Regions from separate parts of the Kribbella sp. VKM Ac-2566 genome, predicted to be linked through region 1. Evidence: predicted binding sites of a transcription regulator. Region 1 holds the regulator's gene; the other holds the start of a gene.
What was found. The regulator HrcA, encoded in region 1, represses chaperone genes, less so after heat shock. The targets are predictions, from matches to a motif close to TTGGCACTCGNNNNNNNCGAGTGCCAA.
Positions count from the first base shown of each region.

Region 1 (10,041 bases):
CGGACGCCTCGATCCAGTCCTTGCCGAACAGCTCGCCGACGATCACGTAGATCGCCTGCCCGCCGATCCAGGTCTGGATCCCGAACCAGCCGCAGGCGATGAAGGCCCGCAGCAGCGCCGGGAAGTTCGCGCCGCGGACGCCGTAGAACGCCCGCGCGAAGACCGGGAACGGGATGCCGTACTTCGTTCCCGCGTGACTGTTCAGCAGCAGCGGCACGAGGACGATCAGGTTCCCGAGGGTGATCGTGAAGAACGCCTGCAGCCAGTTCATCCCGATCGCGACCAGGCCGGACGCGAGCAGGTAGCTGGGGATGTTGTGCGCCATCCCCATCCACAGCGCGGCGTAGTTGTACGTCGTCCAGGTGCGCTCGGGCAACCGCGTCGGCGCCAGCTCCGCGTTCGCGTACCGGCTGTCCGCCAGCGCATCAGGATCGGCTAGTTCGACGCGTCCGTCGGGGTGAACCGTTTGCTCCGTCGTGGTCACAAGTGCCACCCCATCCGGTCGGGCGATGTCCGTTCCGAACAAGTTGCGCGACGGGATGACGTCGTGTCAACGGACAATTACCCGAAAGGGGTTATCCCGGGCCGAGGAGCGGGAGACTGGGACGTTGCGGCGTACCGAGAGCCTGGTAGCCGCGGCGGATCGCGTCCTGGAGCTTGTCGACCGGCCACGGCCAGTCCTCGGTGTGCTCGAGCGCCTTGTCGAGAGGGGTACCGGCGTGGTGCAGGGTCGAGATCGTGTTCGCGACCTTGCCGAGCTCGATCGCCTGGTCGGTGGCGAACTCGACGTCGACGACCGCGCCGTGGCCCGGGACGATCTTCGCGTCCGGGGTCATCATGCCGATCGCGCTCTGGATCGTGTCCGGCCATTCGAGCGGGAACGAGTCCTCGCCGTACGACGGCGGCGCCGACTCCTCGATCAGGTCGCCGAGGAAGAACACGTTCACGTCCGGTACGCCGACCACGGTGTCACCGGAGGTGTGCCCGTTGCCGACGTACAGCAGCTCGACGCGACGGTCGCCGAGGTCGATGACCTTCGCGACCGCGTACGTCGTACCGGCGAGCTTCTCCTCGGCGGCGGCGTTCTCGTGCAGGTAGACCGTCGCGTCGGTGAAGACGCTGTTGCCGGCCACGTGGTCGAAGTGCGCGTGGGTGTTGACGACCCATTTGACCGGTGCGTCGGTGAGCTCGCGGATGTGCTCCCGGAGCTGCTCGGCCTCCTCGGTCGTGGCGCGCGTGTCGATCACCAGCGCGCCGTCGGCTCCGACGACCAGGCCGACGTTCAGGTCCCATTCGTCGTACCGGCGGACCCAGGTGCGATCGCCGATCTCGACCCAAGCGCTCATGAGCCCGAGGTTACTTGCCGCGGTTACTTGCTGAGTACGTCGCCCCTGGCCACCTGGTCCTTCGCGAGGCCGCGGAGCAGCAGCCCGACGTTGTCGCCGGCCTTCGCGGTCTGCACGGTCTTGCGGAACATCTCGACGCCGGTCACCTCGACCTGCAGGATCGGCTGCCCGGCCCGGCTGAGCAGCACCTGCTCGCCGACCGTCACCGTCCCCGCCTGCACCCGCCCGGTCACCACGGTGCCGCGGCCGGTGATCGAGAACACATCCTCGACCGTCATCCCGAACGATCCCACCGGCAAGCTGTCCTGCGGCCGCGGCGGCCCCGGAAAACTGTTCGGCTCCGCATGCCCGCGCGCGAGCATTTCCTGCGGATCCATGGGATTCGACCGCTTCCAAAACTTCCAGCCCATCCATCGAGACTAGCGGGTTGGCAAGCCCTCTCCTCGCGACTTAAGGTCGCAAGTGTTCCGATCGGAACTCCGAAACTTTCGAAGGGTGGTCGGTGTGACGACACGACGTGCTGTGGTGGTGCGGGGTGGCTGGGAAGGGCACTCCCCGGTCGAGGCGACCGAGCTGTTCATCCCGTACCTGAAGGAGAACGGCTTCGAGGTGACGGTCTCCGACAGCACCGCGGCGTACCTCGAGCTGGACGGCGTCGACCTGGTGCTGCAGTGCGTGACGATGAGCGAGATCGAGGACGACCATTTCAAGGGCCTGGAGGCGGCGATCCGGCGCGGCACCGGGTTCGCCGGCTGGCACGGCGGGATCGCGGACTCGTTCCGCAAGAACGTGGACTACAGCTTCATCACCGGCGGGCAGTTCATCTCGCACCCGCACGGGTTCACCGACTACCGCGTCGAGGTGGTGCCCGAGCAGGCCGATCACCCGATCGTCGAGGGCATCACGCACTTCGACGTGCACACCGAGCAGTACTACATCCACTACGACCCGACGAACACCGTCCTCGCGACGACGACGTTCGAGTCGCACCCGGACTACCCGTGGATCGAGGGCGCTGTGATGCCGGCCGTCTGGACCCGCACCTGGGGCGAGGGCAAGGTCTTCGTCTGCACGGTCGGCCACAAGCTCGACGACCTGGAGACGCCCGAGGTCCGCACGATCATCGAAAGGGGTCTGCTGTGGGCGAGCAAGTGAGTGGGCCGGTGACACGCGTCGGCATTGTCGGCACGGGTGTTATCTCCGGCACCTACCTGGACCACCTCGGCAAGCTCCCCGGCGTCGACGTCGTCGCCGTCGCCGACCTGGACCTGGCGCGTGCTCAAACGATTGCCGACAAGAACCCGGCCATCCGCGCGGTCTCGCCGGAGCAGCTGTACGCGGCTGACGACATTGAGATTGTCGTCAATCTGACGATCCCGGCTGCGCACGCACCGGTGCACCAGGCCGCGATGGAAGCCGGCAAGCACGTGTACGGCGAGAAGCCGCTCGCCGTCGACCGCGCCGAGGCGGAGCCGCTGCTCAAGTACGCCGCCGCGAACAACGTCCGCGTCGGCTGTGCGCCCGACACCGTCCTCGGTACCGGTACGCAGACCGCTCGTGCGGTGATCGACCGCGGCGACATCGGCGTACCGCATGCCGCGACCGCGTCGTTCGTCACGCCCGGCCACGAGCTTTGGCACCCGGCGCCGGAGTTCTACTACCAGCCCGGCGGCGGCCCGGTCCTCGACATGGGGCCGTACTACGTGACCAGCCTGGTCACCCTCCTCGGTCCGGTACGCCGGGTCACCGCGCGAGCCGGCCAGTCGAAGCAGGAGCGCCGGATCCACACCGGTCCGCGAGCCGGTACAACGTTCCCCGTCGAGGTGCCGACGCACGTCACCGGCGTACTGGAGCACGAGTCCGGTGCGTTGACCACGGTGCTGATGTCGTTCGACGTGTGGGCGGCGCGGTTGCCGCGGATCGAGGTGCACGGGACAGAGGGCAGCCTGTCGGTGCCGGACCCGAACGGGTTCGACGGCACGGTCGAGATCGCGACCGCCGCGCAGCGCGAGTGGACCGAGGTGCCGGTCGCCGGCGGGTACGCGGGTGCGGGTCGCGGGGTCGGTGTTGCGGACATGGCCCGGGCGATCCGCAACGGTGAACCGCACCGGGCCGACGGCGCGCTGGCCTACCACGTGCTCGACGTACTGGAGTCGTTGCTGGAGGCCGCCGTACAGGATCAGCCGGTGGATGTGGCGAGCACTGTGGCACGTCCCGCGCCCGTTCCGTTGGGAGCGTCGCCCGAGACCGCCTAGACTGGCACTCCGAGCGATTGAGTGCCAGGACAGTCGGAGAGGGTGGTGCGCGTGCTCGACGAACGCAAGCTGGATGTGCTCCGCGCCATCGTCGAGGACTACGTGGCCACTCATGAGCCGGTCGGCTCGAAGACATTGGTCGACCGGCACAACCTCGGCGTCTCCCCGGCCACCGTGCGTAACGACATGGCTGCGCTGGAGGAGGAGGGGTACATCACCCAGCCGCACACCAGCGCCGGCCGGATCCCGACCGACGCGGGCTACCGGCTGTTCGTCGACAAGCTGAGCACGGTCAAGACGCTGTCGAGCGCCGAGAAGAAGGCGATCACGTCGTTCCTGGCCGGAGCGGTCGACCTGGACGACGTCGTCCGCCGTACCGTCCGGCTGCTCGCCCAGATCACCCGCCAGGTCGCCGTCGTGCAGTACCCGTCGCTGAACCGGTCGAGCGTCCGGCACATCGAGGTCGTCACGATGAGCCCCCGGCGGTTGCTGCTGGTGCTGATCACCAGCAACGGCCGGGTCGAGCAACGGCTCGTCGAGCACCCGCACGATGTCGACGAGCAACTGATCGCGGACCTGCGGTCCCGGTTGAACACTGCGCTCGCCGGGCAGCGGCTGACCGACGCGACGACGTCCCTGGCCGGCGTGCCGGAGCAGTTCGCGCCGGCCGACCGGTCACTGGTCGCGGCGATCGTCACCACCTTGCTGGAGGCGTTCACCGACGAGGTCGGCGAGCAGCGGATCGCCGTCGGCGGCGCGGCCAACCTGACCCGGTACGGCGACGACTTCGAGCGGAACGTCAAGCCGGTGCTGGAGGCGCTCGAGGAGCACGTCATCCTCCTCAAGTTGCTCGGTGAAGCGACCAATCCGCAGACGCTGACTGTTCGCATCGGTCACGAGAACCCGTTCGAGGAGCTGGCCACCACGTCGGTGGTCGCGACCGGGTACGGGTCGCAGTCGGAGGCGCTCGCCACCCTCGGCATCGTCGGACCGACCCACATGGACTATCCGAGCACGATGGGCGCAGTGCGCGCCGTCGCGCGTTACGTCAGCCAGATCCTGGCCGAATCCTAATCAAGACAACCCCTGGTCTGGAGTATGAGCACCGATTACTACGCCGTCCTAGGTGTCAGCCGTGACGCTTCAGCGGACGAGATCAAGAAGGCGTACCGCAAGCTGGCACGCCAGTACCACCCGGACGTGAACGACTCCGAGGACGCGCACCAGAAGTTCCAGGAGATCGGGCGCGCATTCCAGGTGCTCAGCGACCCGCAGAAGCGGCAGATGCACGACCTCGGCGGCGACCCGTTCGCCTCCGCGGCCGGTGGACCGGGCGGCGCCGGCTTCGGCCAGGCGTTCACGTTCACCGACATCATGGACGCGTTCTTCGGCCAGACCGGCGGAGCCACCCGCGGGCCGCGGCCGCGGACCCGGCGCGGTCAGGACGCGCTGATCCCGCTGCGGATCGACCTGGCCGAGGCGGCGTTCGGCACGACGCGGGAGCTCAAGGTCGACACCGCCGTACTGTGCCCGACCTGTAGCGGGTCCGGCGCGGCGGCCGGCTCCGAGCCGGTCACCTGCGAGATCTGCCACGGGCGTGGCGAGGTCACGCACACGCAGCGGTCGTTCCTCGGCGAGGTGCGGACGATGCGCCCCTGCCCGAACTGCCGCGGCTACGGCACCACGATCCCGAGCCCGTGCGTCGAGTGCTCTGGCGACGGGCGCGTGCGCTCCCGCCGTACCGTCACCGTGAAGATCCCCGGCGGCGTCGACACCGGCACGCGGGTGCAGCTGTCCGGTCAGGGCGAGGTCGGCCCCGGCGGCGGTCCGGCCGGCGACCTGTACGTCGAGATCGAGGTCGAGCCGCACGACATCTTCACCCGTAACGGCGACGACCTGCACTGCACGGTGACGCTGCCGATGACGGCGGCGGCGCTTGGTACGACGATCGACCTGCCGACGCTCGAGGGCGAGACGACACCGCTGGAGATCCGTCCCGGCACGCAGTCCGGTACGGCGATGACGCTGTCCGCACGCGGCGTACCGCGGCTGCGGCACGCCGGTCGTGGCGACCTCATCGTCCAGATCATCGTCGAGACGCCCACCAAGCTCGACGACGCCCAGGCCGAGCTCCTCAGGAAGCTCGCGGCGGTCCGCGACGAGGAACGCCCGCAGGGCCAGGTCCAAGCCACCCACAAGAGCGTTTTCGGCCGCCTCCGCGACGCCTTCGGCACCCACTAGATGACATCGCGACGCCCCGCGGACGTCCCGCCTCCCCACCGCGCCTCAGCGGCGCGGAGGCGCGTCGCTTCCGCGCCGCTTCTCGGCGGTGCGGGACGTGTCGCCTCCCTGCCGCTTCTCAGCGGTGCGGGGAGGTCTTCGTAAGTGGGGGTCGCCGTGTTCTTTCGCTCTGACCTCGACGAGGACGAGCTGGTGCTCGACGGGGCGGAGGGTCGGCATGCAGCCGTCGTACGGCGGATCGGACAGGGCGAGCGCGTTCGCCTGACGGACGGGCGGGGGTCCTGGGCCGAAGGGGCCGTGGTTGCCGCGTCCAAGGCCGGGGTGACCGTGGCGGTGGACGAGCGGGGCGCCGTCGTTGCCGCCGATCCCCGAGTGGTTGTGGTGCAGGCGGTGCCGAAGGGCGAGCGGGCCGAGTTGGCGGTGGAGATGCTGACCGAGGTCGGCGTCGACGTGATCGTGCCGTGGAACGCGGAGCGCAGTCAGTTCCGCGCGAACCCGGAGCGGGTCGAGAAGACGCTCGCGAAGTGGCGGGCGTGGGCGTTCGAGGCCAGCAAGCAGTCGCGGCGGACCTGGTTCGCCGAGGTCGCCCCGATCGCGACCACGGCCGAGGTCGCCGAGTTGCTGGCCGGCGCGGCGCTCCCGGTCGTACTGCACGAAGAAGCCACCACCCCTCTGGCCTCCCTCGAACCACCCGCCACCGGCGACATCGTCATAGTCATCGGCCCCGAAGGCGGCATCGCCCCCACTGAGCTGAAATCCTTCGCCACCGACCCGGTCCGCCTGGGCGACACCGTCCTCCGCACCTCAACAGCCGGCGTCGCCGCAGCCGCCGCCCTCCTCGCCCACTCCCGCTGGACCTAACCAGCCACTGCTCGCGGCGGGGTAAGAAACCGTCGCTCAGTGACGATTAGTTTCCCCGCCTCAGGTTCGGACGGCCTGCTGGTACGCCGCTAGTACGTCGGCGTCGTCGATGCTGCCGTGGTGGTGGAGCTGCTGCCACGTGCCGGCGTACCTGAAGATCCGTGTCGTGCGGATCTGCACCGGCTGCTGCCCGAGGTCCGGATGCTGGTACGTCCCGACCTCTCGTCCCGCGAACACCACCGAATCGCCGAGCCAGTACGTCGCCGCGTCGCCGAACGTCACCTGGACGTTCAAGGTCCCCGCGAACACTCGCGCGTACAACTCCCGCACCGCCTGCCGCGACCGCAGGATTCCGCCGATCGGGTTGTTCAGCTGCACCAACTCGTCATCCGCCCACCCGCCGACCAGCGTCTCCAGGTCCTTGCTGTTCAGCGCGTAGTAGAACGTCTCGAGTGCCGCGAGCGCCCCGTCGCGCCCAGGCAGCTGCGCCTCCGCCACCCGCGACTGTGCGCCCGGCCCGAATCCGTAGTCGACCAGCTCGATCATTCGCAACCCCTCGCTAAGCTGTTAGACAGGAACCGAACACAACTGTACGACAGGGATCGAACACCATGTCCGTCGAGTCAGCTCGTGCACGTACGCTCAGCCATGTCGACCCGGCCGAGGTGCCGTTGCAGGCTGCGCTGGATGCGCTGGCGGACCCGGTGCGGCGCTCGATCCTGCGTGACCTGTCCGTCCACGACGACTGGACCCGCGCCTGCGGCACGTTCGACCTCCCGGTGAAGAAGGCCACCGCCAGCCACCACTTCGCCGTACTCCGAGCCGCCGGCCTGATCGAACAACGCGACGAAGGCGCCCGCCGCCTCAACCGCCTCCGCCGCGAAGAATTCGACACAGCCTTCCCCGGCCTCCTCACCGCCACCATCGACCGCGCGGACTGAGGAACTACTTCACGACGATCGACTTGGTGTCCGTGTCCGTGACGCTGCCGTCCTGGTCGGAGAGCAGGTATACGCTGATCTGCCACGCCCCGGGCGTGAGGGTGAGCTGGAAGGCGTACGGCGAGAACTTCTGGCCCTCCGCGGTGTTGGCGAAGCTCTTCCTCGTCTCCCGCGTCTTCAGGTTCGTGACCTCGTAGTTGACCGTCGCCTCGAAGGCCGCCGCGACCCCCTGGACGGTGACCTTCGGCGCGACCATCTGGTTCTCGGACGGCGAGTCGATCCAGACCAGCGCCTGCACTTCACCCGCCGCGGCGCGGGACACCGGGGTTCCGGTGTCGATCTGGCCAAAGAGCTTCCCGGAGGATCGGCCGGCCTCGGTGATCTGAATCGGGGTCTTGTTGTCCTGGAGCGCGCCTTGGACGGTGTAGACGAGTTGTTGGATGGCGACCTTGGCGAGGTCAGGGTCGAGGTTGGACTTCGGGAGTTGCTTGAAGTCGACTGTGACGATGCCGTTCGAGCGGGTGACGGTGTTCAGGGCTGCGCCGCGCCAGACCGAGTAGTAGTCGGGGTCAGTCGGTTGCTTGGTGGTCATGATGCGGACCGCCTGCTCGGCCGGGCGGCCGCTGACCTTGGCCCAGGTGCGGTACAGGCGCGCGGCCGACTTCTTCTGCGCACCGACCTGCTGGCCGAGCCAGTACACGGGTACGACGGTGCTCTTGACGGCCGGTTCCGGTACGCCGCGGTCCGTCGGGCTGACGGTCTTCGCGGAGGGCGAGGTGCTCGGGGGCTCGGTGGGCGCCTGGGACGGTGCGGGGGAGGGGATCGCGACCGACGGGGTTCGGCTCTCCGGTACGACGGTTGCGGTGGTTGTCGTGGTGGAGCCGGCCACTGCGTCGCCGTCGTCGGCGGTGTTGTCGGGGCCGTTGAGCATGGTGAAGGCGCCGATCGCGGCGGCCGTGCCGGCTGCGGCGAGGCCGGCGGTCAGGAGCCAGGGGCGTCGCGCGGCGGGGCGCTGGGCGTGCGCGCGGGCGCGGATCTCCGGCAGCGCGTCGGACGGCTCGATCCGGTCCGCCTCCTCGTGGAGAGATCGCCGCATCAGCTCGTCGAACGGGTCGTTGGGGTCGTTACTCATCCACGTCCTCGCTTCGCTCCGGGCGCGGATGAGGCTCCGAGCGTGCTGTGTTGTTTGATGAACTCGCTTCGCTCGTTCATGCGTTCTGCTCCAGGAGCTGGCGCAGCGACTTGCTCGCGCGCGCGGCGTGGCTCTTCACGGATCCCCGGCTGATACCCATCGTGTCCGCGATCTCGGCCTCCGACAGGTCACCGTAGTAGCGCAGGACCATCACTGTGCGTTGCTTCTCCGGGAGGGTCCGCATCGCCTCGATCACCCGGTCGGTCTCCTCGGTCCGCAGTACTGCCTGCTCCGCGCTCGGCTCATCGGGAAGGGTCCGAGGGGTGTGCTTGTCCACCACCACCAGGTGGCGCTGGCGGGAGCGGCAGCGGTTCACCACCGCGGTCCGCAGGTACGCGAGCGCCTTGTGCGGGTCGCGCAGCCGGTTCCAGCGGGCGTGCATCGCGACGAAAGCGTCCTGCACGATCTCTTCCGCCGTACCGGTGTCACGCAGCAGCAGGGCGCCGAGGCGGACCAGCGAGGTGTAGTGCGCGGTGTAGACAGCCGTCAGCGCCTCGTCGGCATCCCACGAGGACTCATGTGTCACGCACTCTTCGTACACCACGGCCGGTTGTGCCACGACACGAAGACGCGAAGACCGCCTTCCAGGTTGACAACGGCATGCCCGAATGGCCGGCAGTCTGAAGAGATGAAGCAGCGCGGCGACGGTCAGTGGTCGGGCACCGTGACATCACGTACGCCGCCGCGCTGGACAAGGCCCAGCGCCTGTCGCCGTCCGATGTCACCGTGAACCTGCACCCCCGGCGGGGAGTGGACCTCGAGCGGAACCGCCGGCTCGCTCTCGAGCACGGGGTGCTCCAGGCCGGGTCCGGAGCCGGACGAGATTGCCCGCCTCGCCGGTGTCCTGAGCCCGAACGCCGCCGCCGGGGCGACGCCGGTGAAGCCACCCGAGCGGCGCCCGGGAAGCGTGTCCCGGCGAATTACGAGTGAGGGTGTCGGGCGGGACGGCTAGCATGGGTGGACCACTTCATCGGCATCAGGAGGGAACAGGCTGTCCAGGCCACGCAGTATCGAACCGGAGGCGCGCCCGAACGGCACAGTTCCAGGCGCAGCCGCCAGCACGCAGGCGTCGCACAAGATCGTCGTGCCGAACAGCATCGACATGGTGGCCCTGCTCGGAGCCCGGGACGAGTTCCTCCGCATCGTCGAGAAGGAGTTCGCCGCCGACATCATGGTCCGCGGCAACGAGATCACGCTGAACGGCG
Region 1 covers NZ_SODT01000008.1:858,986-869,026, reverse strand. Annotated here, with positions in the region: gene EV647_RS07060 (NCS1 family nucleobase:cation symporter-1) at 1-484, opposite strand, end outside; gene EV647_RS07055 (MBL fold metallo-hydrolase) at 576-1,346, opposite strand; gene EV647_RS07050 (EF-Tu/IF-2/RF-3 family GTPase) at 1,370-1,756, opposite strand; gene EV647_RS07045 (ThuA domain-containing protein) at 1,851-2,501, shown strand; gene EV647_RS07040 (Gfo/Idh/MocA family protein) at 2,486-3,601, shown strand; gene hrcA (heat-inducible transcriptional repressor HrcA) at 3,653-4,675, shown strand; gene dnaJ (molecular chaperone DnaJ) at 4,700-5,842, shown strand; gene EV647_RS07025 (16S rRNA (uracil(1498)-N(3))-methyltransferase) at 5,999-6,703, shown strand; gene EV647_RS07020 (nuclear transport factor 2 family protein) at 6,764-7,249, opposite strand; gene EV647_RS07015 (helix-turn-helix transcriptional regulator) at 7,315-7,644, shown strand; gene EV647_RS07010 (Gmad2 immunoglobulin-like domain-containing protein) at 7,649-8,776, opposite strand; gene EV647_RS07005 (SigE family RNA polymerase sigma factor) at 8,853-9,362, opposite strand; gene EV647_RS07000 (PhoH family protein) at 9,939-10,041, shown strand, end outside.

Region 2 (10,041 bases), on a different contig from region 1:
TGGGATGCCTTTGAGAGACGGGTTGACCGAGTTGAGGCTCGCGACCGCCAAGGTCTCCATCAGGTCAGTGCCGCTGACGCCGTGTTGCACCAGCCACGCCAGGTCCGCCACCGGATCCGTCTTGCACGCGGCGTCCTGGTGGCACGCCGCCTTGAGGACACCAGCGGTCGCGGCCATCAGATCCAGACCCATCGGGTCGAATCCCTTGTGCGGTACGACGGAGTCCAGCACGAGCGCCTGCACGTGACCCGGGTACTTCAGTCCGTACTGCGCCGCGGTGAAGCTGCCGTACGACGTCCCGTCGATCGTGAGCCGGTCCACCTTGAGGAACTGGCGCAGCTGCTCGATGTCGTCGACGGTGTCAGGGGTTCCGTAGTACCCAGCGCCGGAGCCGAGGTGCTGGGCGCACTCGTCCACAGCCGTGGCCGGTGGAGTCAGGAAGTCCGAACCGCCCACAGTCTCTTGCAGAGAAGGGCAATTGATGCCGTCAGGACCTGTGCCGCGCTGGTCGAACATGACAAGTCGGTACTCGCGCAGCACGTCAGGGTGCACGTTGCGCCGCAGGTTGGCGAGGAGCGGTACGCCGGGCTGTCCGGGACCACCGGTGAGCAGCAGGAGGACACCGCGGGACGCGTCCACGTTGTCGGCGGCGATGACGGCGAGGTCGAGCGACGGGCCGTCCGGGTGTTGCCGGTCGAGCGGGACGTGCAGCGTCGTACAGGTGAAGCCAGGCGTACAGGACGTGTTCTCTGCCGCCGGAGCCGAGCAAGCGGTGCAGGCCAGGGCGAGCGCGCACAGCAGCCGGATCGTTCGCATGCGCCCTCCCTCAGTGCGAGGGTGCGACACACGCGGCGGCCACCGCAACCTGCCTCGCGGGTCGACCTCGAAAGGGACCCGCAAGGCAGGCGCGGGTAGACCCCACTTCGGACGGCTTCGGGGTGCGCGTCCGGCGCGGGGTCAGCGCAGGCCGAGCGACTTCGTCAGCTCGGCGGTCACCTGGCGCGGCGCCGGCAGCGTGCCGGGCTTGCCCTGGCCTTCCAGCGAGGTCGCCACCAGACGGTGGCAGCCGAAGGCTTCAGCGGTGAACGACAGGACGCCGCGGTCGTTGTCGGTGAACCGCAGCACGTACGTGGGGCCGAGCTCCTTGGTGCACATGCTCGGCTTCTTCGCGACGGGTTTCGCCGCGTTGACCAGGGCGAGCAGGTCGGTCGCCTGCTTGCCCATGCGCTTGGTGGTGATCGTCGCGTAGTCCTGCCCGGTCGCCTGTGCGTCGTACTGGCAGATCGTCACGCTGACGGGGTTGAACTTCGAGGTGGCCGCGCCCTGGCCCCACACCGCCTTGTCGGTCGCGGCACGGACGGCCGTGATGGTTTCGGGGCAGTCCGTGCTCGGTGTACCGCTGGGACTGGCTGACGGGGTGGGCGACGGCATGGTCACCGTTTGGGTGGGCTGGGCGGCGGGCGGGGACGAGGCGTCCTCGGTGCCGCAGGCGGCGGCAACTCCGAGCACAGCCACGACAAGCGTCGCACCGATCAGGCCCCGTGTCCGTTGTGCACTCACGACTCGGTCCTTCCGGGTTGGCAAGGTCCACCATCATGGTGGAACGGGGTCACACCGCGCGTGCCGCAACATCACGGCGGCGCGTCTTTCCGGTCACGCCGCGGGATCGAGCCCCAACCGTGGCGCAGCTGTAACGTGCACGCGCTGGTCACCTACCTCCGGGTCACCGCGCAGCATTCCCGGAGGGCCCCGGTGACTCGGTAGCCTGGAGGCATGACGAGCCCGTACGAAGACGACGAGCCGCTGCTGCCGGAGCAGACGCGGGACGACGACCCGCGGACCTGGGGTGACAACGACTTCAGCAGCGACGACGACGAGCGCATCCTGAACGAGGTCCCCCCGCACCACGGATGACCGCGTCGGTTTTCCTCGTCCACGGCGGTCTCTGGGAAGCCATGGACGCCGAAGCGTTCTGGGGTACGACGGGAATCACCGACGGCCTGTCCGCGGCACTCGTGCCGGAGGGCATGGCAGTACTGGCGCCCGACCGGCTGCAGCGAGCCAGTGCGTGGGACGTCGAGGTCGCCGCGCTGGGTGAACAGCTGGCGAAGCGTTCCTGGCCGGTAAGAATCGTTGGAGCCTCCAATGGATGTACGGTTGCGGTGCTGCTGGCGTTGAGGTTTCCGGAGCTGGTTGATCGCCTCCTCCTGGCGTGGCCCGCGACCGGCGACGACGCCGCGGCGAACGAGCGCGCTCACGCCGGGATGGTGAATCGCGGGTGCCCGCCGGAGGTCGCGGACGAACTGCTCGCGGGCGGCATCCTGCGCGGTGTGACGGATGAACAGGTGGCCTCGCTGGCGCGAATTCGGGTGGGGGTCCTGCCGTCGGTACCGGAGAACGCTTCGCATCAGCGGAAGACGGTTGACGCCTTGCTGCGGTCGATCCGGGGGAGTCGTGAGCTGGTCGGGTGTCCCGAACCGCCGACACCCGCCTTTCGGATGAGCAACGACCCGCCGTACCTGGATCAGCTGCTGCGAACGATCGTGGAGTTCGTCAACTGAGGGGATGGGCGGGAGCTTCTGGCGCCCGGTCCCACACTGCTGGATGCGTTGTGCCGGTGAGCAGGCGGGCGTTGGCGAGCTCAGGGGCTGAGGTTGTACGCCCACCTGCTGAGGCTCACGACTGGCGGCTGCGCAGCAGGTCGCGGATCTCGGTCAGCAATTCCTGTTCGGTGGTCAGCGGGTCCGGCTCCGGCTCCTGCCCGCGCTTGCGGCGCTCGGCCAGCTTGTTCAGCGGCAGCACGATGAAGAAGTAGACGGCCGCGGCGACGAACAGGAAGCTCAACGCCGCGTCCAGGATCAGGCCGATCGAGAACTGAGCGCCGTTGATCTTGAAGTTCCCGACACCGGTGAGGTCCGCCTTGCCGAAGATCGCCGCGATCAGCGGGTTGATCAGCCCGTCGACGAGCGCGCTGACGATCTTGGTGAACGCGGCGCCGATGACGACGGCGACCGCGAGGTCGACGACGTTGCCGCGCATCACGAATTCCTTGAAGCCCTTGAGCATGTGGTGCCCTCCACGAAGCGGGTGGTTGTACCCGGACAACGTAGGGCTGCACCCCCGTCAGGGCGAGGGAGCGCGCCGGAACACGACACATCGTGCCGGCACAATCTCGAAGAGTGATCAGCTCGTGTCCGGCGTCAGTGCCACGGTGATCCGTGAGTTCGAACTGGCCTGAGCCAGTCGGGTGGCGACTTCCGGTGTGGTCGCCACCACGATCAACGCGCCCGACGTGGCCGATCGCGGCGTCGGCAACGCGACGACGGGCACGGCGCGGGCGAGCTGGCTCGCGGCGCCGGCGGTCGTGCTGTCGGCGGCGTACAGGTTGATGCGGTCGCCGACTCGGAGGAGCGCGGTGATGTCCGCGTCGTCGACGCGGAACGGATAGGCGAGTGAGCCGGGCGGCACGGCGGGTGGTGCCAGGAATCTGGCGTCGGTGAGCGGTTCGCCGGCTCTGACCGGTCCGCTGAGCACGCGGGTCGTCAGTTCGCTGCCGGGTCCGAGAGCACCGGCGGGCACGGAGCCGGGCGGCAGGTCGACGGTCCGCAGGTCGTCGCGCGCCGGGACGACGCCGCCGGTGAGGTCGCGCGCGGCGGCCAGCACCGCGACCGTCGGTGGGGGCGCGGGGGAGAGGGCCAGAAGTCCGAAGTACACGGCGGCCGCGGCGGCGACGCCGGCGAGGAGCCGACGGTGCCACCGGGCGGCACGCAGCAGGTCACGAAGCAGAGAAGGGATTTTCATGCCGGAGAAGATACGAGTTTCGCCGGCAGCCGCCCTTCAGTTATCCACAGGGTGCGCGGTCAGGCCGCGCTGGTGCCCGAGGACGAGCTGCTCGAGCCCGAAGAGGAACTCGAGGACGAGGAACCCGAGGACGACGACCCGGAGGAACCGTTCGACGACGACCCCGAGGACGCGGACCCCGACGAGGACGATCCGGACGACGCGTCGGCCTTCGCCGGCACCGTGCTCTTGCCGGACGACCGGCTGTCGGTCCGGTAGAAGCCGGAACCCTTGAACACGACGCCCACGGCGTTGAAGACCTTGCGCAGGCTGCCCTGGCAGTTCGGGCACACGGTCAAAGCATCGTCCGTGAAGCTCTGGCGCACCTCGAGCGCTTCACCACAGTCGGTGCACTGGTACTGGTACGTCGGCACTGTCGGTTCCCTTCAAGCCGCTGGCACTCCTACTACCCGACTGCTAATAATGCGCCAGCGGACCGAAGTATTCCAAACCCGGTCTCACGTACCTCAACTCTGGGTCCCTGTCCAGCCGACGCAGAGCAACGCAAAGTTGTGAGGGACCCCATTTGGGGTGGGCGGGGGGATTCTCTACGGTTGGTCCGTGCCACGCCTGCTTCGAGTCGTCGTCATCAGCGGAATCGCCCTCGCCACGGTCCTCCTGGTGATCGCCGGTACCGTCGTCTTCGTCGTCCGCCACTCGTTCCCGACGTACGACGGAACCATCGAGCTGGACGGCCTGGACGCCGAGGTCAGCGTGGTCCGGGACACCAACGGAATCCCGCAGATCTACGCCGACACCCCGGCCGATCTGTTCGCGGCGCAGGGGTACGTGCACGCGCAGGACCGGTTCTTCGAGATGGACTTCCGCCGGCACGTCACGTCCGGCCGGTTGAGCGAGCTGTTCGGCAAGACAGCGCTCGAGACCGACAAGTTCGTCCGGACGCTCGGCTGGCGGCGGGTGGCGGAGAAGGAGTTGCCGCTGCTCAGCCCGACCACCCGGCAGTACCTCGACGACTACGCCCGCGGCGTCAACGCGTATCTGACCAAGCACAGCGGCTCCGCCCTCAGCCTTGAGTACGCCGTCCTGTCCCTCCAGCCCGGCGGGCCCAAGAACTACACGCCGGAGCCGTGGACCGCGGCCGACTCGTTGTCCTGGCTGAAGGCGATGGCGTGGGACCTGGGCGGCAACCTGGACGAGGAGGTCACCCGGACGAAGCTGCTGGCCGCGATGTCGGCGCGCAACGTCGAGAGCCTCTACCCGCAATACCCGTACGACCGGAACCAACCGATCCTCTCCGCCGGCTCGGTCGGCAGGGACGGCAAGTTCACCACCTCTCCGGTCAGCACCGAGGTCCGGCGGAGCATGCTCACCCAGGACCTGCTCAAGTCGCTGGACTCGGTGCAGAAGGTCGCCAAGGGACTGCCTGAGCTGCTCGGCCAGGGCGACGGCGTCGGGTCGAACTCCTGGGTGGTCTCCGGTGACCACACGACCACCGGCAAGCCGCTGCTGGCCAACGACCCGCACCTCGGCGCTACCATGCCGGGGATCTGGACGCAGGTCGGCCTGCACTGCAACAACGTCGGCAAGACATGCCCGTTCGACGTCTCCGGCTTCAGCTTCTCCGGTCTGCCCGGTGTGGTGATCGGCCACAACAACGCGATCTCCTGGGGCTTCACCAACCTCGACCCGGACGTCCAGGACCTGTACCTGGAGCGGATCGAGGGAAACAACGTCCTCTACAACAACAAGTGGCGAGCCATGGCCACCCGCGAGGAGACGTTCAAGGTGGCCGGCCAGGACGAGCCGGTGAAGATCACCGTCCGCGAGACCCGGCACGGTCCGCTCATCTCGGACGTCGACGAGGACGAACGCAAGGTGGGTGAGTCGGCTGCGGCGCAGGCGAAGTACCCGACGGCGTACGGCGTCGCGCTGCAGTGGACCGCGCTGAACCCGGGCCGGACCGCGGACGCGCTGTTCGCGATCAACACCGCGCAGAACTGGACCCAGTTCCGGGCCGCCGCGCAGCAGTTCCAGGTGCCTTCACAGAACCTCGTGTACGCCGACACCGACGGCCACATCGGCTACCAGGCGCCCGGACTGATCCCGATCCGCACCACCGGCCGCGGCGACTGGCCGGTCCCGGGCTGGGATCCGAAGTACGCCTGGAAGGGGTACGTGCCCTTCGACGCGTTGCCGAGCGAGTTCGACCCGGCCGACGGCATCATCGTCACCGCGAACCAGGCGGTCGTGCCGAACACGTACACGTACTACCTGACCAACTCCTGGGACTACGGCTACCGCTCGCAGCAGATCCTCGACCGGATCAAGGCGGCCGGGAAGCTGGACGCGAACGCGATGGCGTCGATCCAGCTGGACACCAAGAGCAAGGCCGCCGAGATGCTGGTCCCGTACCTGCTCCGGATCAGCATCGACGACGCGTTCGACAAGCAGGGTCAGGACGTCCTGCGGAACTGGGACTTCACCCAGCCGCCGGACTCCGCGGCCGCGGCGTACTTCAACGTGGTCTGGCGCAACCTGCTCGCGCTGACCTTCCACGACCAGCTCCCCGAAGACACCTGGCCGGACGGCGGCTCGCGCTGGTTCGAGGTGATCCACACGCTGATCGGGCAGCAGAACAGCGGCTGGTGGGACAACATCGGGACGCCGCAGCGGGAGAGCCGCGACGACATCCTCCGCGAGGCCCTGATCAACGCCCGGACCGAGATCACCCAGAAGATGGCGCGGGAGCCGGCCAACTGGCAGTGGGGCCGGCTGCACAAGCTGACGCTGACCAACCAGACGCTGGGCAAGTCCGGGATCGGAGCGGTCGAGAAGATCTTCAACCGCGGCCCGTACGAGCTGGGCGGCGGTACGTCGATCGTCGACGCCACCGGCTGGGACGCCGCGAAGGGGTACGACGTGACCGCGACTCCGTCGATGCGGATGGTCGTGGACCTGTCGGACTTCGACAAGTCCCGCTGGGTCAACCTGACCGGTGTATCAGGCCATGCTTTCTCGTCGAACTACACCGACCAGACCGACCTGTGGGTCAAGGGCGAAACCCTCCAGTGGGCCTACACCAAGGGCGCCGTGGAGGCGACCCGCAAACACTCCCTGACCTTCACCAAGCCGGACAGCTAAAGGCCACCTGCGAACGGCATGGCTCGCCACTGGGTGGCGAACATGCGGATGCCGTCGGCCAGGGCTGGGAACTGCGGGACCAGGGGAGTGCAGACCAGGACCTGCAGTGCGCGTGCGAGGTCCATCACCTGCTGGACCTGCGGGTCCAGCGTCGGGAAACCGCGGGAGCGTGCTTCCTCGTCGTACGCGTGACACAGGTCGGGGCCGAAGCCTGCGAGGTCCCACTCGAGCGGGCCGATCGTCACGTCCTCGAAGTCGGCCCACAGCGGGCCGTCGACGGTAGTGATCAGGTTCCACGACGGTGCGTCGCCGTGCAGGGGCTGCACGGTCGCGGACGGGAAGACCGCCTCGAACCCGGCCCTGCTGGTCAGGATCGGCTCCAGCACCTTCCACTCGGCTCTTGCCCGGTCCACGTCCTCCTGCTCGAGCAAACCCGGCACTGCCTCGGCCGCTGCCAGGCCCGGGCCGATCAGCCGCAGGGGAGTCATCCAGGGCAGCTCTCCCGGGTACTTCGCGAGCAGGGCATGTAGCTCGGCTACGCGGGCGGTTGCCCCGATGTAGTCCGGTTCAGCTGCCTTGTCCACCTCGACGTACGTCCAGAACGTCATGGACAGTCCGTCCTGCTCCTTCGGCTCCAGTGGTACCAGCGGACTCGGCGGCACCACGGGGAGTCCCTGTTCCGCCAGCCAGGCCACCACGTCCAGCTCGCGCTGCTGGCGTCGTACGGCGGGCTCTGGTTCCTGTAGGCCGGCTGGGGGGTTCATCGGTACCCGTGCGACCACCGGGGACGGCAGCAGGTGCACGACCGTCGAGAACGCCTCGTAGAGGACTGTCGGGTCGGTGACCGTGAGGCCGAGGGTGCGTGCGGCTGTGGCTGCGGCTTGGACCGCGGTCTCAGTCATCCCGTGATCCTCGCAGAGGGATCAAGCGATTTGGCGTCAGTGCTGCGTCCACCGGCTGGTCGTGGGGGTCGTTCGGCAGGGCATCGACGATCTCCGTGTCGTAGACGGCGGCCCAGACCGGCGTATCGGGGCGGACGCGGGCGAGAGCGCGGTCGTACGAGCCGCCGCCGCGGCCGAGGCGCACGCCGTCATGGGTAACCGCTACGGCCGGGCAGATGACCAGATCGGCAGTAGCGATCGCGTCGGAGCCCAGGTCGGTCGGCGGCTCGGACAGACCGAGCCGGCCAGGCACCAGGTCGGCTGCGCCGGGTGCGACACCCCAGCCCAGGTCGTTGTCGGCGTACAGGATCGGCAGGAGCACCTCGCGGTCCGTCGCGAGCAGCCAGTCGATCAGCGCCCCGGTCTGCGGCTCGGGCCCTCTCGACACGTATAGCGCGATCCGGTGCACGTCCGGCAGTACCTGTTGGGCGCTCGCCAGTAGCCCCTCCGCCCGGGACCGCAGCCTCCGAGCGTCGAGGAAGTGCTGCCGCGCCACGGCCTTCGATGGGAACACCTTCTGATCGTAGGAGCGTGACGCGCGCAACACTGGGATTACCTGCCGTCCCCTAGGGTTGGTGCATGGGTGAGGTGGGTCTCAGACAAGCGCAGGAGAAGATGCGCGCCGCCGGTGCTGCCGACGTCGCGATACGCGTCTTCACGCACTACTACCGGCTGCTCGAGTCCGGACAGCAAGGAAAGATCCGCGAGGACGACATCGAGCCGGTGGGCGACCTGCCACACCTGGACCACCTGGACACCGACCCGGACGCGCTCCGCGCCGCTCTGGCCGAGACGGTGGTCATCAAGCTCAACGGCGGCCTCGGTACGTCGATGGGCGTCACCGGCCCGAAGTCCGCGCTGCCGGTCAAGGACGGGCTGAGCTTCCTGGACATCATCGCCCGGCAGATCCTGAGCACCCGGCGCGCGTACGACGTACCGCTGCCGCTGGTGCTGATGAACTCGTTCCGCACCAAGACCGAGTCGCTGCAGATCCTCAGCGAGTACGACGGACTCGCGGTGGACGGCCTGCCGCTGGACTTCCTGCAGAACATGGAGCCGAAGCTGCTCGCCGACGACCTGACGCCGGCCGAGTGGGAGCCGGACCCGGAGCTCGCCTGGTGCCCACCCGGGCACGGCGACCTGTTCACCGCGTTGGTTGCCTCGGGCACCCTCGACGCGCTGCGGGAGCACGGTTTCCGGCACGCGTTCATCTCGAACGCGGACAACCTCGGCGCCACCCCGGACCCGCGGATCGCGGCCTGGATGGCCGAGCACGACGTACCGTTCGGGATGGAGGTCTGCCGGCGGACGCGGTCCGATCGCAAGGGCGGGCACGTCGCGGTGCGGAAGTCCGACGGACGGCTGATCCTGCGGGACAGCGCGCAGGTGGCCGACGAGGACACGCAGTACTTCCAGGACGTCACCCGGCACCGGATGTTCAACACGAACAACCTGTGGATCGACCTGGACCGGCTCGCCGAGCTGATGGACGGGCACGACGGGATCCTCGGGCTGCCGATCCTCGTGAACCGCAAGACCGTCGACCCGGCCGACCCGTCCTCGCCGAAGGTGATCCAGCTGGAGACCGGGATGGGTACCGCGATCGAGACCTTCGACGGGTCGCAGGCGGTGATCGTGGACCGCAGCCGGTTCAAGCCGGTGAAGACGACGAACGACCTGCTGGTGCTGCGCTCGGACGTGTACGACCTCGACGAGACCGGCGATCTGACCACGACCCACGAGGGCGACGAGCCGTACGTCGACCTGGACCCGGAGTACTTCAAGATCCTCGCCGACTTCGACGCGCGGTTCCCGGCCGGGGCTCCGTCCCTGGTCCGGGCCGACCGACTCGCGGTGCGCGGCGATGTTGCCTTCGGCAAGGATGTGGTGGTGGTCGGCGACGTCGAGGTGACCGCGCCGGACGGTGAGCGCCGGGTGATCCCGGACGGGACCGAACTGCGTTGAGTGTGGGCGACCTGCTCGTCCGGCCGCTGGAGCCCTACGACACCGACGAGGCCGCTGCGGTCTGGTGGCGCTCACGGCACACCGAGGACTCCCAGTTGCCGCCGGCGATCCACACCGCGGAGCAGGTCGCCACGTGGTTCGCCGACGTACTGCTCCCGGACGGGCAGACCTGGGTCGCCCTCGACGACGGCCG
Region 2 covers NZ_SODT01000011.1:120,980-131,020, forward strand. Annotated here, with positions in the region: gene EV647_RS23270 (alpha/beta hydrolase) at 1-816, opposite strand, end outside; gene EV647_RS23275 (hypothetical protein) at 958-1,560, opposite strand; gene EV647_RS42135 (hypothetical protein) at 1,774-1,914, shown strand; gene EV647_RS23280 (alpha/beta hydrolase) at 1,911-2,561, shown strand; gene mscL (large conductance mechanosensitive channel protein MscL) at 2,677-3,066, opposite strand; gene EV647_RS23290 (SAF domain-containing protein) at 3,184-3,801, opposite strand; gene EV647_RS23295 (FmdB family zinc ribbon protein) at 3,861-4,214, opposite strand; gene EV647_RS23300 (penicillin acylase family protein) at 4,402-6,942, shown strand; gene EV647_RS23305 (phosphotransferase) at 6,939-7,844, opposite strand; gene EV647_RS23310 (5-formyltetrahydrofolate cyclo-ligase) at 7,837-8,397, opposite strand; gene EV647_RS23315 (UTP--glucose-1-phosphate uridylyltransferase) at 8,463-9,848, shown strand; gene EV647_RS23320 (GNAT family N-acetyltransferase) at 9,851-10,041, shown strand, end outside.
Region 2: the regulator HrcA is predicted to act here: its motif matches at 4,235-4,261, upstream of EV647_RS23295 (FmdB family zinc ribbon protein).